3 regions of the Streptomyces sp. NPDC060000 genome follow, and region 2 is predicted to be linked to each of the others. Evidence: riboswitches for the same ligand, from Rfam matches in the RefSeq annotation. Region 2 holds a riboswitch; each other region holds the start of a gene.
What was found. Region 2 has a riboswitch for S-adenosylmethionine ahead of ACFWBB_RS22080 (aminotransferase class V-fold PLP-dependent enzyme). Riboswitches for the same ligand answer to the same signal wherever they lie in the genome.
Positions count from the first base shown of each region.

Region 1: linked by a shared signal. The riboswitch ahead of thrC (threonine synthase) and the one ahead of ACFWBB_RS22080 (aminotransferase class V-fold PLP-dependent enzyme) in region 2 are both predicted to bind S-adenosylmethionine.
Region 3: linked by a shared signal. The riboswitch ahead of ACFWBB_RS01065 (ABC transporter substrate-binding protein) and the one ahead of ACFWBB_RS22080 (aminotransferase class V-fold PLP-dependent enzyme) in region 2 are both predicted to bind S-adenosylmethionine.

Region 1 covers NZ_JBHWUU010000089.1:11,529-13,783, forward strand. Annotated here, with positions in the region: gene thrC (threonine synthase) at 1-1,219, opposite strand, end outside; SAM riboswitch class I at 1,237-1,403, opposite strand; gene ACFWBB_RS35340 (glucosyl-3-phosphoglycerate synthase) at 1,573-2,255, shown strand, end outside.
Region 2 covers NZ_JBHWUU010000041.1:60,976-63,230, reverse strand. Annotated here, with positions in the region: gene trpD (anthranilate phosphoribosyltransferase) at 1-859, shown strand, start outside; SAM riboswitch class IV at 936-1,052, shown strand; gene ACFWBB_RS22080 (aminotransferase class V-fold PLP-dependent enzyme) at 1,232-2,255, shown strand, end outside.
Region 3 covers NZ_JBHWUU010000001.1:254,279-256,533, forward strand. Annotated here, with positions in the region: gene ACFWBB_RS01065 (ABC transporter substrate-binding protein) at 1-1,231, opposite strand, end outside; gene ACFWBB_RS01070 (putative leader peptide) at 1,446-1,637, opposite strand; SAM riboswitch class IV at 1,597-1,706, opposite strand; gene ACFWBB_RS01075 (SAM-dependent methyltransferase) at 1,857-2,255, opposite strand, start outside.

The sequences.
Region 1 (2,255 bases), on a different contig from region 2:
CGACGGTGGTGAGCGTCGGGTCGAGAAGACCGTTCTCGATCAGCTTGCGCGTCACACCCACCGTCACCCCGCCGGCGGTCTCCGCGAAGATGCCCTCGGTCCGCGCCAGCAGCTTGATCGCGTCGACCACCTGCTCGTCGTTCACGTCCTCCACCGCGCCGCCCGTCCGACGCGCGATGTCGAGGACGTAGGGGCCGTCCGCCGGGTTGCCGATGGCCAGCGACTTGGCGATGGTCTTCGGCTTCTGCGGGCGCACGACGTCGTGCCCGGCCTTGTAGGCCACGGACACCGGGGAGCACCCCTCCGCCTGCGCGCCGAAGATCTTGTACGGCTTGTCCTCGACCAGCCCGAGCCTGATCAGCTCCTGGAGCCCCTTGTCGATCTTCGTGAGCTGCGAACCGGAGGCGATGGGCACGACCAACTGGTCCGGCAGCCGCCAGCCGAGCTGCTCGCAGATCTCGTACGCCAGCGTCTTGGAACCCTCGGCGTAGTACGGCCGCAAGTTGACGTTGACGAAGCCCCAGCCCTCGCCCGCCGAGTCGCCGATGAGCTCGGAGCAGAAGCGGTTGACGTCGTCGTAGTTGCCCTCGATGCCGACGAGTTCGCCGCCGTAGATCGCGGCCATGACGACCTTGCCCTGCTCCAGGTCGTGCGGGATGAACACGCAGGACCGGAAGCCGGCCCGGGCGGCGGCCGCGCCGACCGCACCGGCCAGGTTGCCCGTGGAGGAGCAGGAGAGCGTGGTGAAGCCGAACGCGCGGGCGGCCTCGATGGCCTGGGCGACGACGCGGTCCTTGAAGGAGTGCGTCGGGTTGCCGGAGTCGTCCTTGACGAAGAGCTTGCCGGCGTCGACGCCCAGCTCACGGGCGAGGTTGTCGGCCTGCACGAGCTTGGTCCAGCCGGGGTTGATGTTGGGCTTGTCGGCCACGTCCGCCGGGACGGGCAGCAGCGGCGCGTAGCGCCAGATGTTCGCGGGTCCCGCCTCGATGCGCTTGCGGAGCTCCTCCGTGTCGTAGGAGGAGAAGTCGTACGCGATCTCGAGCGGGCCGAAACACTCCTCGCAGGCGAAGACCGGGCCGAGGGGCACGCGGTGACCGCACTCGCGGCAGCTCAACGCGGTGGCCGGACCGAGGTCGACAGCGGGGGTCGTCGTAGAGTCGGTGGTGCTTGCAACGGTCGTGCTTGCAGCGGTCGTGCTTGCAACAGTCTGCGCAGCCATTGAGGCGAGGCCCTTTCTCCTCATCTTCCTCACGACGCACTTCGCCGTGAGACGGATTTGGCACCTTCCCGAGCCGGGAGCCTCGCTGAGCGTTCACCGAAGTGGATCAGTGTTCGTCACGAGACCGGCTGGAGGGTTGCCGGGGCTTCATCGGGCCGTATCCCTCTGCCCCTCTGGATGAGCGGTATGAAGTTGTGAACGCGGGCGACCTCGGACATGTGATGGTCATCCGCGTTGTTCAAGACTGTAACCGAAGGCCTGGACAGTTGAGATAGCCGTCCGAACCGCGAGATGGATCACACGGTCACCTTCCGTGCACCCGGTGTGATCACGACAGTGAGGAGCCGCAGACTGTGCTGCAAGAAACTGAGCGCTGGCTGACCACCCGCTCCTGGTCCCTGACCGACCGTCCGCTGCACCGGATCCTGGCCGCGAAGCGCGCCACGAACCAGTCGGTGTCCGTCGTCCTGCCCGCGCTGAACGAGGAGGAGACGGTCGGTGACATCGTCGCGATCATCCGGCACGACCTCATGCACCAGGTCCCGCTCGTCGACGAGATCGTCGTCGTCGACTCGGGGTCGACCGACCGTACGTCGCAGGTGGCCGCGGCGGCCGGCGCGCGGGTCGTCCACCGGGACGACATCCTGCCGCGCATACCGGCCATGCCCGGCAAGGGCGAGGTCCTGTGGCGCTCGCTACTGGTCACCACCGGGGACATCGTCTGTTTCATCGACGCCGATCTGAGGGAGTTCTCCTCCGACTTCGTCTCGGGGATCGTCGGCCCGCTGCTCACCGATCCCGGGGTGGACCTGGTCAAGGGCATGTACGACCGTCCGCTGGGCACGGAGTTGGATTCGCCCGCCTCCGGCAGGACGGCCGGCCAGGGCGGGAGGGTCACCGAGCTGATGGCCCGGCCGCTGCTCAACATGCACTGGCCGCAGCTGGCCGGGTTCGTGCAGCCGCTCGGCGGCGAGTACGCGGCCCGTCGCGGCCTGCTGGAGCAGCTGCCCTTCCCCGTCGGCTACGGCGTGGAGCT
Region 2 (2,255 bases):
CAACGGGCTGGTCCGGGCGATGTACGAGCACGCCAACCTGATCGAGGTGCCGGGGCCGACCGTCGACATCGTCGGCACGGGCGGCGACGGCGCGAAGACGGTCAACATCTCCACCATGTCGGCGATCGTCGTCGCCGGCACGGGTGCCACGGTCGTCAAGCACGGCAACCGGGCCGCGTCCTCCGCGTCCGGCGCCTCGGACGTGCTGGAGAAGCTCGGCGTCAATCTGGAACTGACCCCGAAGCGGGTGGCCGAGGTCGCCCACGAGGCCGGGATCACCTTCTGCTTCGCCATCAAGTTCCATCCGGCGCTGCGTCATGTGGGCGCCGCGCGCGGTCAGTTGGGCATCCGCACGGTGTTCAACGTGCTCGGCCCGCTGACCAACCCCGCGCGGGTGCGGGCCCAGGCGGTCGGGGTGGCGGACCCGCGGATGGCGCCGGTCGTCGCGGGCGTCTTCGCCGAGCGCGGCAACTCGTCCCTGGTCTTCCGGGGCGACGACGGCCTCGACGAGCTCACCACGACGGCCACGTCCCATGTGTGGGTCGTCCGCGACGGCAAGGTCACCGAGGAGACCTTCGACCCCCGTGAGGTCGGCCTCGGACTGGTTCCGGTCGAGGCCCTGCGGGGCGGCGACCCGTCGTACAACGCCGAGGTCGCCCGCCGCCTTCTCGAGGGCGAGACGGGCCCGGTGCGGGACGCCGTGCTGCTGAACTCGGCGGCGGCGCTGGTGGCGCTCGAGCCGGGCGCCGGGACGCTGGCGGAGCAGCTCCGGGCCGGTATGGACAGGGCGACGGAGTCGATCGACTCGGGCGCGGCCAAGCGGGCCCTGGAGCGCTGGGTGGCCGCCAGCAACGCGTAGCGGTTCATCGGTGGCCGTCCCGCGATCCGGACACGGGTTGCGGGACGGCGATCACGTCACGTACGTTCCTGTACCAGGTCATGAGTGACAGTCATGAGGCCCCGGCCGACTGTCCGGCAACCCTCCGTCCGTGGCGGGGTGCCCCGGGTGAAGACCAGGCCGTAGGCAGCGAGGTCTACGGCAAGCGCGGACCCCTCGCACTCTTCCGAGTGAGCGCCACCAGGGGTCCTGGTCGTCGAGGGAGCCTTCCGTGAGCAAGCGAATGCGATAGGGCGTAGAGCCCCGCCTCCGCACACCCCTTTCACCTTCCTCCGTGCTCGAGCCATGTCCGCTCGCACGGCGGTTCCCCCTCGCCTCTCACGGGAGTTCGCCATGTCTGTCTCCGCCGCTGCCGCCGCCCGGACCGTTTGTGCCCCGCTGCCCGTTCTCGGCCGGGATGTCACCGTCCCGCTCGTGACGGGCGGCGAGGTCACCTACGCGGCGCTCGACTACGCGGCCAGCGCCCCGGCCCTCCAGCGCGTCTGGGACGACGTGGCGGCCTACGCCCCGTACTACGGCAGCGTCCACCGCGGCGCCGGCTACCTCTCCCAGCTCTCCACGGACCTCTTCGAGAACGCCCGCAGGACGGTGACCGAGTTCCTGGACTGCCGGCCCGACGACCAGCTGGTCTTCACCCGCTCGACGACGGACTCCCTCAACCTGCTGGCCCGGGCCCTGCCCGCCGACTGCCAGGTCTTCGTCTTCGAGACCGAGCACCACGCCTCGCTGCTGCCCTGGAAGGACGCCCGGGTCACCTACCTCGACGCCCCGCGCACCCCGCGCCAGGCCGTGGAGACACTGGAGCGCGCCCTCGCAGGCCGCGACCCCTACGGCCCGGCCCTGGTCTGTGTCACCGGCGCCTCGAACGTCACCGGTGAGCTGTGGCCGGTGCGCGAGCTGGCCACGGCCGCGCACGCGCACGGCGCCCGGATCGTCCTGGACGCGGCCCAGCTGGCCCCGCACCACCCGGTCTCCGTGCGGGACCTGGACGTCGACTGGGTCGCCTTCTCCGGCCACAAGCTGTACGCGCCCTTCGGCGCCGGCGTCCTGGCCGGCCGTGCCGACTGGCTGGCCGAGGCCGACCCCTACCTCGCGGGCGGCGGCGCCAGCCGCAAGGTCACGCGGCGCGAGGACGGGGGAGTGGACGTGGAGTGGCACGAGAGCGCCGCCCGCCACGAGGCCGGTTCCCCGAACGTGATCGGCGCCTACTCCATCGCCGCGGCCTGCAAGGCCCTCACCGAGGCCGGCTTCGACAGCCTGGTCGCCCGCGAGGAGTACCTGATCGCGAAGGTCCGGGACGGCCTGGCCGAGGTCCCGCAGGTCAGGGTGCTGTCCCTGTTCGGCGACGACGCCCCGC
Region 3 (2,255 bases), on a different contig from region 2:
GCTGCTGGATCAGCTCCAGCGCGGGCTGGTTGGTGGCCGCGTTGGCGAACCACTTGACGGTCAGGCTCAGCTTCTTCCCGTCCTTGACCCGGGTGCCGTCGCTGCCCGCCTTCCAACCGGCCGAGTCCAGCAGTGACTTCGCCTTGGCCGCGTCGAAGGACAGGCCGGCGGAGAGGTCGGTGTAGTCCGGCGTGGTGTGCGCCAGAATGCTGGTCGCCGGCTTGGTGCCGGTCGGAAACACGGCGTCGACGATCTGCTGCCGGTCGATGGCGAACAGGATCGCCTGACGCACCTTCGTGTCCTTGAGGAGCGCCCGGGAGTTGTTGAATCCCAGGTTGAACACCACGCCCGGGTTGGCCCGTTGCCGAAGGTTCACCTGGCCGCCCTTGAGCGCTGCCTCGTTGGCCCTGCCGACGCTGCCGATCGCGTCCACCTGGCCGGACTGCAGGCTGCCGCTGCGTACGCCCGCCTCGGGCACCACCTTGAACACCAGCTTGTCCAGGTACGCCTCGCCCTTCTTGGTCCACAGCGAGGAACCCCAGGTGTACCCGTCGCGTTTGGCCAGGGTGATCGACTGGTTCTGCACATAGCCCTTCAGTACGAACGGCCCCGAACCGGCCACGCCCTTGCTGCACTTCTCCTGCGGGCTCTCCTTCGCGCTCGCCGACGACTCGATCCCCAACGAGTGTGTCGCCGTGGCCTGGAGGAACTGCGCGTTGGGCTGCTTGAACCGCACCCGCACCGTCAGCGCGTCCACCGCGGTGGTGCTCTCCACGCCGCTCAGGTATCCCTGGGCGAGCGTCCCCAGGGCGCCGAGCTTCGGCACGGCGTCGAAGTTGTCCTTGACCACCTGCGCGGTCAGCGGTGTCCCGTCGCTGAAGGTCACACCCGATCTCAGGTGGAACGTGAACGTCGTGGTGTCCGGGCTGACGTCCCAGCTCCTGGCGAGCCACGGCACGATCTTGCCGGTCTTGGGATCCTGGTCGGTCAGGGAGTCCACGACCTGACGCAGTGAGTAGATGGTGTCGTTGCTGCCCACCTGCTGCGGGTCCACGCAGCCGGCGTCGGAACTCACCGCGAAGGTCAGGGAGCCGCCCGGCTTCGGCCGGCCGCCCTCGCCGCTGGAGGTGCCGCTGCCGCTCGACGAGCAGGCGCTCAGCAGCAGGCTGCCGGTCACCAGCGCGGCGAGTGCCGTCCAGCGGTGGGTACGGGAATCCGGATGCGCTGTCACGGGATGGTTCTCCTACTCCAAGGTCACCGCGCACATGCCGGGGCGGAGCACGGCCGTGGCGATGGGCGGACGGTGCCGGGCCCGCGGGTCGCCACGGGCCGGCACTGCTCAGAACTGTTCAGGGGGAGGGGAGTCGACGGCCGATGTCTTCGGCCCTGTCGACGACGGCGTGACCGCGCGGTGGGCGAGGGTCAGCCGGCGGGAAGGGGCGTGATCAGCCCTGACACAGACAGCTGGCGGACCGCTGCAGGTCGATGTGGCGACGGCGTGAGAATCCGGAGAACAGCGCCGCGGTCGTGATCGAGGCACTCGGGTTGCCGCTGTGCCGCACGCTGGCCCTCCACCTCTCAGGCCCCTCGACCGGGGCCACGCGCTTGCGGAGTCGGTGACCCCGCCGGGCTTTCACCTGGAGCACCCCACCGCGGAGGAGGGTTGCCGGTCAGCAAGCCAGGGCTGGACGCTGACACTCAATGCCGCTGTCGACCTTACGTAGTACTCACATTGTCCGTCAATATCGGTACGAGGGTCGGACAACTCCGCCGCACCGGCCGTGACGGGCCGGTGCGGCGGAAGGACCGTCAGCGCGCGACGGCCGGCCGTCCTGCCGGGACGGCGGCGGCGCCGGTCACGGCTTACGGGCGAGGCCGCCGTGTTCGCCGATGACGTCCGGGGCGGGGGAGGTGGTCTCCGGGCGCCAGAGCGGGACCGCGACGACGCCGGGGTCCAGGAGTTCCAGGCCCTCGAAGTACGCGGTGATCTGGTCGACCGTACGCAGGTTGTACGGGACGGCGCCGCTTTCGTTGTAGGCGTCCTGGGCCGCTTCGAAGACCGGGTCGATGCCCCGCGAACCGTCGTTGACGGAGAGGTAACTGCCGGACGGCAGCGCCGCCATCAGCGTGGTGACGATGGAGCGGGCCCGGTCGTAGTCGGCGATGTGGCCCAGGATGTTGCTGAGGATGAGCGCGGTGGGACGGGTGAGGTCCAGAGTCTCGGCGGCCGCCGCCAGAATGTGCTCCGGGTCCAG